3 regions of the Pseudomonas sp. BW7P1 genome follow, and region 1 is predicted to be linked to each of the others. Evidence: predicted binding sites of a transcription regulator. Region 1 holds the regulator's gene; each other region holds the start of a gene.
The links. The regulator FliA, encoded in region 1, starts transcription of late flagellar genes. The targets are predictions, from matches to a motif close to CTAAAGTTTNNNNNNNNNNNGCCGNTAA.
Positions count from the first base shown of each region.

Region 2: NWV16_RS02715 (methyl-accepting chemotaxis protein) is a predicted target of FliA. The motif match lies at 1,306-1,333, and genes of this name have one in related genera.
Region 3: flgM (flagellar biosynthesis anti-sigma factor FlgM) is a predicted target of FliA. The motif match lies at 1,489-1,516, and genes of this name have one in related genera.

Region 1 covers NZ_CP103374.1:1,908,017-1,911,289, forward strand. Annotated here, with positions in the region: gene flhF (flagellar biosynthesis protein FlhF) at 1-206, shown strand, start outside; gene fleN (flagellar synthesis regulator FleN) at 320-1,150, shown strand; gene fliA (RNA polymerase sigma factor FliA) at 1,147-1,887, shown strand; gene NWV16_RS08640 (chemotaxis response regulator CheY) at 2,055-2,426, shown strand; gene NWV16_RS08645 (protein phosphatase CheZ) at 2,444-3,232, shown strand; gene NWV16_RS08650 (chemotaxis protein CheA) at 3,272-3,273, shown strand, end outside.
Region 2 covers NZ_CP103374.1:600,918-604,190, reverse strand. Annotated here, with positions in the region: gene NWV16_RS02730 (formimidoylglutamate deiminase) at 1-222, shown strand, start outside; gene NWV16_RS02725 (lipocalin family protein) at 271-840, opposite strand; gene NWV16_RS02720 (hypothetical protein) at 872-1,126, opposite strand; gene NWV16_RS02715 (methyl-accepting chemotaxis protein) at 1,409-3,273, shown strand, end outside.
Region 3 covers NZ_CP103374.1:4,685,707-4,688,979, reverse strand. Annotated here, with positions in the region: gene NWV16_RS21100 (flagellar brake protein) at 1-515, opposite strand, end outside; gene NWV16_RS21095 (flagella synthesis protein FlgN) at 611-1,078, opposite strand; gene flgM (flagellar biosynthesis anti-sigma factor FlgM) at 1,127-1,453, opposite strand; gene flgA (flagellar basal body P-ring formation chaperone FlgA) at 1,614-2,375, opposite strand; gene NWV16_RS21080 (chemotaxis protein CheV) at 2,458-3,273, shown strand, end outside.

The DNA.
Region 1 (3,273 bases):
AAGTGCTGAGTCTGGCAATCAGTCATGAACTGCCGGTCGCCTATCTGACCGACGGCCCGCGGATTCCGGATGACCTGCATCTGCCGCGCCGCCATCAACTGGTCAGCCGCGCCGTCAGCGTGCAAATGCAGGAAGAACCCAGCGAAGAAGCCATGGCTGACATGTTCGCTGATATCTACCACAGTCCGACCAAGCAGGTTGGCTGAGGTAATGAACAGTTTTTGTACCTACATAGATGGTCTGCCATGCATTGTTCCGGTTGTGAACGCGCAGCCAGTAATGTGGCCTCCGTCCATGCAAGACAAGGTAAAGAAATAACATGGGCAGCATGCATCCCGTACAGGTGATCGCGGTGACCGGCGGCAAGGGTGGCGTCGGCAAGACTAACGTGTCAGTGAACTTGTCCCTGGCGCTGGCAGAACTTGGCCGTCGGGTCATGCTGCTGGACGCCGACCTGGGTCTGGCGAACGTCGACGTTCTGCTGGGCCTCACGCCCAAACGTACCCTGGCCGATGTGATCGAGGGTCGCTGTGAGCTGCGCGACGTACTCTTGCAGGGCCCCGGTGGCATCCGCATCGTGCCGGCCGCTTCCGGCACCCAGAGCATGGTTCACTTGAGCCCGGCCCAGCATGCCGGTCTGATCCAGGCATTCAGCGACATCGGCGACAATCTCGATGTACTCGTGATCGACACTGCTGCGGGTATTGGTGACTCGGTAGTCAGTTTTGTGCGCGCAGCCCAGGAAGTGTTGCTGGTGGTCTGTGACGAGCCGACCTCGATCACCGACGCCTACGCGCTGATCAAGTTGCTCAACCGCGATTACGGCATGAACCGCTTCCGCGTCCTGGCCAACATGGCCCAGAGCCCGCAGGAAGGTCGCAATCTGTTCGCCAAGTTGACCAAGGTCACGGATCGCTTTCTTGACGTGGCCTTACAATACGTCGGTGCGGTGCCTTACGACGAAAGCGTGCGCAAGGCGGTGCAGAAGCAGCGTGCGGTCTATGAAGCCTTCCCGCGTTCCAAGTGCGCACTGGCGTTCAAGGCGATCGCGCAAAAGGTCGATACCTGGCCGCTGCCCGCCAACCCGCGCGGCCATCTCGAATTTTTCGTCGAGCGCCTCGTGCAGCAAACGGCAGGACCAGTGCTATGACCGCCAGCGGTATGAATCTTTACAAGAAGTCGGCACGTGACGCGCAGTACGAACTGATCGAGCGTTACGCGCCATTGGTCAAGCGCATCGCCTATCACTTGCTGGCGCGTTTGCCGGCCAGTGTGCAGGTCGAGGACCTGATCCAGGCCGGGATGATCGGTCTGCTCGAAGTCTCGACCAAATACGACGCCAGCAAAGGTGCGAGTTTCGAAACGTACGCGGGCATCCGTATCCGCGGCGCGATGCTCGATGAAGTGCGCAAGGGGGACTGGGCACCGCGCTCGGTTCACCGCAATACCCGCATGGTCAGCGACGCGATTCGCTCGATTGAGGCTAAAACCGGCCGTGACGCTAAAGATCATGAGGTTGCGGCCGAACTCCAGTTGAGTCTCGACGATTACTACGGGATTTTGAATGACACCCTGGGCAGCCGACTGTTCAGTTTCGACGACCTGTTGCAGGACGGCGAACATGAAGGGCTGCACGAGGATGGCGCCAGTGCTCATCTTGAGCCGTCGCGCGACCTGGAAGACGAGCGCTTCCAGGCGGCGCTGGCGGACGCGATTGCCAATTTGCCGGAGCGTGAGCGACTGGTGTTGGCGCTGTACTACGACGAAGAACTGAACCTCAAGGAAATCGGTGAAGTCCTTGGCGTCAGCGAATCGCGGGTCAGCCAGTTACACAGCCAGTGCGCGGCCCGTTTGCGGGGGCGTTTGGGGGAGTGGCGAGCGCGCTGAAGGCGGTGTGGGGACACTGCGAACGAGGCTGGTGCGGTGGTGAGCGGCACCGGTCTTGCTCTGTTGTGCTCCAGACAGTCATCGAGTGCTTTGCCGGATTGATTGAAATGGCGCGTCCAGGTGCTGGGCGCGTTTAAGACTGCTTGGAGGTCGAATTGAACAAAGACATGAAAATCCTCATCGTTGATGACTTCTCAACGATGCGGCGGATCATCAAGAACCTGTTGCGTGACCTCGGGTTCACCAACACCGTTGAAGCCGACGATGGCACCACCGCCATTCCGGTGCTCAACAGCGGCAGCATCGACTTTCTGGTGACCGACTGGAACATGCCCGGCATGACCGGTATCGACCTGCTGCGCCACGTGCGCGCCGATGAAAAGCTCAAGCACCTGCCCGTGCTGATGGTGACCGCTGAAGCCAAGCGCGAGCAGATCATTGAAGCCGCCCAGGCCGGCGTCAACGGCTACGTGGTCAAACCTTTCACGGCTCAGGCGCTGAAAGAAAAAATCGAGAAGATTTTCGAACGCATCGGCTGATGACGCGCGGGGGAGCTATGGAGCATAAAGAATCTTCACAGGGCGACTTCGAGTCGACGCTGAAAAAACACGCGGTCGAACTGGTCGAAAGCCTTGAAAAAGGCCGGTTCGGCGACGCTGTGCAACTGATCCATGAGCTCAATCAGACCCGTGACCGAGGCCTGTACCAGGAAGTCGGCAAGCTCACGCGCGAACTGCACAGTGCAATCGTCAACTTCCAGATCGACCCGCATATGCCGCAGGCCGAGGAGGTGTCGCAGATCACTGATGCGACCGAGCGCCTGGGCTATGTGGTCAAGCTGACTGAAGCTGCGGCCAACCGCACCATGGATCTGGTGGAAAGCGCCACGCCGGTGGTCAATGGCCTGGCTGACGAAGCCCAGGCGTTGAGTGCCGATTGGGGACGCTTCATGCGCCGTGAAGTCGGGGCAGAGGAGTTCCGCGAACTGGCACGCCGGGTCGACGGTTTTCTGGCGCGCAGCAGCACGGACAACCGTGCGGTGTCGAGCAGCCTCAACGACATTCTGCTGGCCCAGGATTATCAGGATCTCACAGGTCAAGTGATCAAGCGTGTGACCCAGCTGGTCACCGAAGTCGAAAGCAATCTGCTCAAACTCGTGCTCATGGCCAGTCAGGTGGACCGCTTTGCGGGCATCGAACATGACCGTGCGGCGATGCTCGCTGAAAAAGATCCACAAAAACATCTCTCGCAGGGTGAAGGTCCGCAGATTCATGCCGATAAACGAGAAGACGTTGTGTCCGGTCAGGACGATGTGGACGATTTGCTATCCAGCCTTGGATTTTGAGTTTTTTTGGGTTTTTAGACCTGTAGGAGCACCCCATTAAT
Region 2 (3,273 bases), 1.3 Mb from region 1:
GTCGGCAAACGCGCCGACTGGATCGTGCTCGATGGCAACGATCCGTATCTGGCCACCACCAGCGGCGACGGGATCCTCAACCGCTGGCTGTTTGCCGGTAGTGACCGTCAGGTTCGCGATGTGCTGGTCAACGGTCAGTGGGTCGTACGTGAAGGCCGGCATGCCGGGGAAGAAGACAGTGATCGCGCCTTCACCCAGGTGCTGCGAGAGTTGTTGGGCTGACATAAAAAAACCTGTGGAGGACATCCTCCACAGGTTTTTTGTTATGCGTCAGTTGGACGTCCTGGCCATCTGCTGATCCGACGTCCGCCAGATCAACCGCGTGGTGTCGTACCCCTGCTGCCGCGCCTTGCTCAGCAGGTCCTCACGCACGACACCATTGACGGTCGGCGTGCGCGACAAAAGCCACAGGTAACGTCGGCTCGGGTCGCCAACGATGGCGGTCTTGTAGTCGTCACTGACGTACAGCACCCAGTATTGGCCCTTGGCCAAACCCGGAATCAGCCGCGAAAACCAGGTATCGAACTCGACCCACAATTTGTCGGTCTTGCCCGGCACCTGTGGATAAGCCTTGCCCTTGACCTCTTCCCATTGCCAGTCCTTGGTCAGGCAACGGTTGAACACCCCCAGGTTGCCGTCAGGCTCGAGGGTATACCGGGCTTCGGATTGGGCGCAGTTGCGCTGGAAATACATCGGCAGCCGCGCCAGCTCATACCAGGTGCCCTGGTAACGCTTGAGGTTGACGCTGTGAACTGTCTTCGGCGCCAGCGGATCTTCACCGGTCGTGGCGCAGCCGGCCAATACCAGGCCGGCAAAAAGGATAAGCAATAACCGCTTCATTGTTTTTCTCCCGTGGGCGCGTAGCCCCGGTTTACTTCAGGCCTTGGCCGGAAAACATCAGCACTTTGTCACCGGCGTACTGCACGCTGATAAAGCTGTTCTTGTCGCCCCAGGTGCAACTGGACATGCCGAGCGCGCCCGAGCAATCGGTGGGTTTGCCGAGCAGCGTTTCCACTTCCGCCTTGGCCATGCCGGTCGAGAGCTTCGAATAGTTTTCCTGATTGACCTTGCTGCAGGCGGCCAACAGCACGCAAAACGACAGAAGGGCGATAGATCGCAGCGACATGGTGTAACTCCTGGAACGGAAGGGGGATGGCCTGGCGCCAACCAGAAGCTTAGAAGAGAAAACCCCTGTCTGGTTCCCTCGGCAGGCGGCTATTTATTGACCCGCTCGTCCGGCTTTCATCGATAAATCAGACACTTTGTAGGGCTATTGAGCATTTCGTCGCCTTTAACGAAAGCGTTCTCATCTTTGACGCGCAGCGGTCGAAATAAGAGCAGCGCAAAGCCCGAGAGTGTGGCAAATTGCCGCCCTTTCTTGACCAGCCCCTTCGCGGTAGCTCACTTAATGACCAGAAACATGAAATTCAGCCACAAGATCTTGTTGGCTGCCGCCCTCGTGGTGGCCGTTGCGTTCGCCTGTTTCATTTTGTTCAACGACTATCGACAACGCGAAGCCCTGAGCAACAGCACCGAATCCTCGATGCAGGAACTGGGCAGCCTGACCACCAGCAACATCCAGACCTGGCTGGAAAGCCGAATCCAGCTGCTGCAATCGATGTCGCAGCAGGTGGTCGCCGATGGCAGTGCTCCGGCCAGCCTGAAACGCATCATCGACCTGCCTGCCTACACCGGCAATTTCCAGCTGAGCTATTTCGGCGGCGCCGATGGCGTGATGTTCTCGATTCCGGCCGGCAACCGCGCACCGGACTATGACCCGCGCGCCCGTGGCTGGTACAAGGCTGCGAACAGCGCCCAGCAGACCATCGTCACCGAGCCCTACATCGCCGCCTCGTCGGGCAAACTGGTGATCACCATCGCCACCCCGGTGCAGCGTCAAGGCCAGATGATCGGTGTGGCCGGCGCCGACATCGACCTGACCAGCGTCAGCGCGATCATCAACTCGCTGAATTTCGGCGGCCACGGCCACGCCTTCATCGTCAGTGCCGACGGCAAGATCCTGATCCACCCGGACAGCAAGCTGGTGCTCAAGACCCTGACCGAGGCCTATCCCAACGGTGCGCCAAAAGTCAGCCCGGGCCTGAAGGAAGTCGAGTTCGACGGCAAGACCCAACTGATCTCCTTCACCCGGGTCAATGGCGTGCCATCGGCCGACTGGTACGTGGCCCTGGTGCTGGACAAGGACACGGCGTTCTCGATGCTCAGCGAGTTCCGCACCTCGGCATTGATCGCCATGGTCATTGCCGTGGTGATCATCATCGCGTTGCTCGGCATGCTGATCCGCGTGCTGATGCAACCGCTGCTGACCATGGGCCGCGCCATGCATGACATCGCCGAAGGCGAAGGCGACCTGACCAAACGCCTGACCATCCATGGCCACGACGAATTCGGCGCGCTGGGTCTGTCGTTCAACCGTTTTGTCGAGCGTATTCACACTTCGATCCGCGAAGTGTCTTCGGCCACCGGGCAGGTCAACGAAGTCGCCCTGCGCGTGGTCGCAGCATCCAACTCGTCGATGTTCAATTCCGATCAGCAGGCCTCGCGCACCAACAGCGTCGCCGCGGCTATCAATCAACTCGGCGCCGCCGCCCAGGAAATCGCCCAGAACGCCGCCCTCGCTTCGCAACACTCGAGCGATGCACGCAGCCTGGCGGTCGACGGCCAGCAGGTTGTGGATAAAACCATCCATGCGATGCAGCAACTGTCGGCAAAGATCAGCGACTCCTGTGGCAACATCGAAACCCTGAACAGCAACACCGTGAACATCGGGCAGATTCTGGAAGTGATCACCAGCATCTCCCAGCAGACCAACCTGCTGGCGCTCAACGCCGCCATCGAAGCGGCCCGCGCCGGTGAGGCCGGTCGTGGGTTCGCCGTGGTCGCCGACGAAGTGCGCAATCTGGCGCACCGCACCCAGGATTCGGCGCAGCAAGTGCAGAGCATGATCGAAGAATTGCAGGTGGGCGCACGTCAGGCGGTCGGCATCATGATCGAGAGCCAGCGCGAGAGCGAAAGCAGCGTCGGCATCGCCAACCAGGCCGGCGAACGCCTGGAAAGCGTGACCCAGCGCATCGGCGAGATCGACGGGATGAACCAGTCGGTGGCGACCGCGACCGAAGAGCAGACGGCGGTGGTCGAGTCGATCAACGTCGACATCAATGAGATCAACACGCTGAACCAGGAAGGCGTGGAGAACCTGCAGGCGACGTTGCGCGCTTGTGCGGATCTGGAGCAGCAGGCTGCGCGGTTGAA
Region 3 (3,273 bases), 2.8 Mb from region 1:
ATGTCGCCTTCGAAGCGCAGCTTGCAACCGGTGGCGGAGATGTCCAGCAGTTTGCCACCGAGAGGCGACTTGAGTTTTTCGCCGCCCAGTTCGACGCTCACCAGGTCAGTCAGCTTCAGTGCAGCACGGAAGGCGTTGCGGCGCTGGTGATAAACCACCTCGCTGGGCATCTGGCCGATATAGTAGCGGTCGCCGTCCGACTCCTTGATGTCCAGTGTGCCGTTGTATTCCCAGGCAATCCGCACGCCGTCATGAAAACCCTCGACCTTGAACGGCTCGCCGGCCAGCAGGAAGCGCTCACCGTCACGGGGAATCATTTCATCCAGGGCAATGGTGGCGGTTTCCCGGTCGACCTTGATCAGATAGCTCTGAAAGCGCTGGCTGCGCTCGTGAAAGGTGATGATCAGCGGATCGTGGCTCTCTTGCAGCTGGCGCAGGTTGCTGGAGATTTCCAGAGGCGTGGTGAGCACCTTTGGTGGCTGCGGAGAATCATCCGCGCTGAGGACGTTGGACACGTTGAATCAATCTCCAGACAAAATTTGACTACGGCTGGCCAGTATTTTGCCAGCATGTTTCGCGCGTTGATAGGGCGCACGCATGGAAGAAAGCATCACGCCTGGCTGAGCGCGCGCGGTTTCTGCAGTTTGGAGAAAGTGCCGCTGGCATCGTAGAGCGCTGGAGGCTCGCCACCGGTGAGGATTTTCAGCTGATTGGCCGTGGCGGCCTGCTGCACCACGATCGATTGGCCATTTTTTGCGTTGGCGGCCTGGCACTGGGCGATCAGGTCGGTCAGTACATCGCTTTGGCTCAGCAGTTGTTCGCCGATGCTCGACTGGCTGGCCAGTTGCTCCAGGCCCTGGCGATCAAGCGACAGATTGAGGCTGGAGAGGATTTCGCTGCGTTTGCGGCCATGCTGCTCGAGCAGAATGATCAATGCCTGTTTGCGCGCCAGAATTTCTTCCAGCAGGGGCATGTCGCGACCGTGCAAGGCGAGGGACTCGGTATGCAGCAACTCCAGCAGTTGTTGAGCTGGAGCAAAGTCGTCGGTGATCAGTTGCAATAAAGTAGTGTCGTGCATGGCTGGCCTTGGGTTTTAAGCGTCCAAAAGCCTGGCGCAGGCCAAGGCCTAGCGCTGGGCTTCGAAGTTGAGCAGTTTGCTGGCTACACGGTTGCTGTCGACTTTATAGCTGCCATCGGCAATCGCTGCTTTCAACTCGGCCACGCGGGCTTTGTCGACGGCAGGTTGATCGCGCAGCTTGTCAGTGACCTTCTGCAACTGTTGAGCCTCATTGCTGAGGTGTACCGATTCCCCGCTTTTTGCGGTACTGGCCTGTTCGGCCGGGGTATTCAGCGGCGCGGAGGTGCCGGATTCGGCGGTTTCCTTGGGCGCGCTGGTACGTGTACTGCCCGTAAGTGACGAGGAGCTGTTCAAACGGCTGAAATCGATGACCATGTTAAAAACCTCTGGGAATTTGGACGCTTGCCATGTTCTCGGCCATCCCATGGAAAACTTTAGGCTCTTTTACCAATGAGCCTGCATGCGCCGTACAGAACCTGCTGCGGCACAGTTTAGGGAACAGCCGGGGTCGGCGCCAGTTTTCTCCTTGCCTGTTTTACATGGCTACTTCCACTTGGCCCGGCGCCATGACCTGCGCCTTGATGACCCGTTGGGAGTTGAGGTTTTTCACTCGAATCTGTTCTTTCAGGCCGCCGTTGGACAGGGCTTCGCCTGGCATGCGCACGGCGAGCGTGCCGCTGCGGGCGGTAATCACCACCTGATCGCCCTTGCGAACGACTTCCGCCTGTTCCAGGTGCACCAGGGTCAGCACCTGGTCGGCGACCGTTGGTCGGGTTAATTTTTGCCCGACGGCTTCGTCTACCGACGTCAGGAACCCCTGGTTGATCTGGCTGACATCATGCTCGCGCAACGTCACATCCTGAGGTTCGATGATGCCGGCGCGCTTGAGTGGACGAGTGGTCGTCACGACCTCGCGAAACAGGCGGACTTGAGCGGGCACGAACACGGTCCAGGGGGATGCGCCTTCACAGCGGACCTTCACCGTTACACGGCCCAGAGGGCGGCCCGGGCTCTCCAGGGAGGCTGTCAATTCCTTGTCGCACATGGGCATGCGCATGCGCGGATCGAGCTGCTTGACCTCGATTTCATAACGCCCTTCCGTTTGACTGGTCGCCAGATAGTCTTCTACGGTGAATTCAAGAAAGCCCTGAGTGACGCCGATAAGCATGTCAGGCAAGGTAACCGCATCAGCACTGGCAGGGCTGCCCGCAAAAAACAGGCAAACGGCGGACATCGCGCAAAGCCCTCTGCGGAGGGGGGATGTCAGACGTCGGAAAAATGTCGTTTGAGTGTTCATACGAGTTAAAAAGCAAGCGCCGTGCCGTTTAGCAATGAATGTGCGTCGCAACAACACTTGGCGTTGGTGTAGGAGTCTGGGCATGGCTGGTGTAATGGATTCGGTGAACCAGCGCACGCAACTGGTAGGGCAGAATCGCCTGGAGCTGTTGTTGTTCCGTCTCGACGGACAGCAGCTCTACGGGATCAACGTGTTCAAGGTTCGGGAAGTGCTGCAATGCCCGCAACTGACGCTGATGCCCAAGTCCAGTCCTGTCGTGTGCGGGGTGGCGAATATACGGGGGGCAACCATTCCGATCCTCGATCTGGCAATGGCGACCGGCTCCGGGGCGTTGAAAGACAAGAACAGTCCGTTCGTGATCATCACGGAATACAACACCAAGACCCAGGGTTTCCTGGTGCGCTCGGTGGAACGTATCGTCAACATGAACTGGGAGGAGATCCATCCGCCACCCAAGGGCACCGGTCGCGATCACTACTTGACCGCTGTGACTCGGGTGGACAATCAATTAGTCGAAATCATCGACGTCGAGAAGGTGCTGGCGGAAGTGGCCCCGACACCGGAAGCGATTTCGGTCGGCGTGGTGGATGTCGAGACCCAGAGCAAGGCGCTGTCGTTGCGGGTGCTGACGGTCGATGACTCGTCGGTGGCGCGCAAGCAGGTGACGCGTTGCCTGCAGACGGTGGGTGTCGAAGTGGTGGCGCTGAACGACGGCAAGCAGGCGCTGGATTACCTGCGCAAGCTGGTCGACGAGGGCAAGAAGCCGGAAGAAGAGTTCCTGATGATGATTTCCGACATCGAGATGCCGGAAATGGACGGGTACACCCTGACGGCGGAAATCCGCGGCGATCCACGCATGCAAAAGCTTCATATCATCCTGCATACTTCGTTGTCGGGT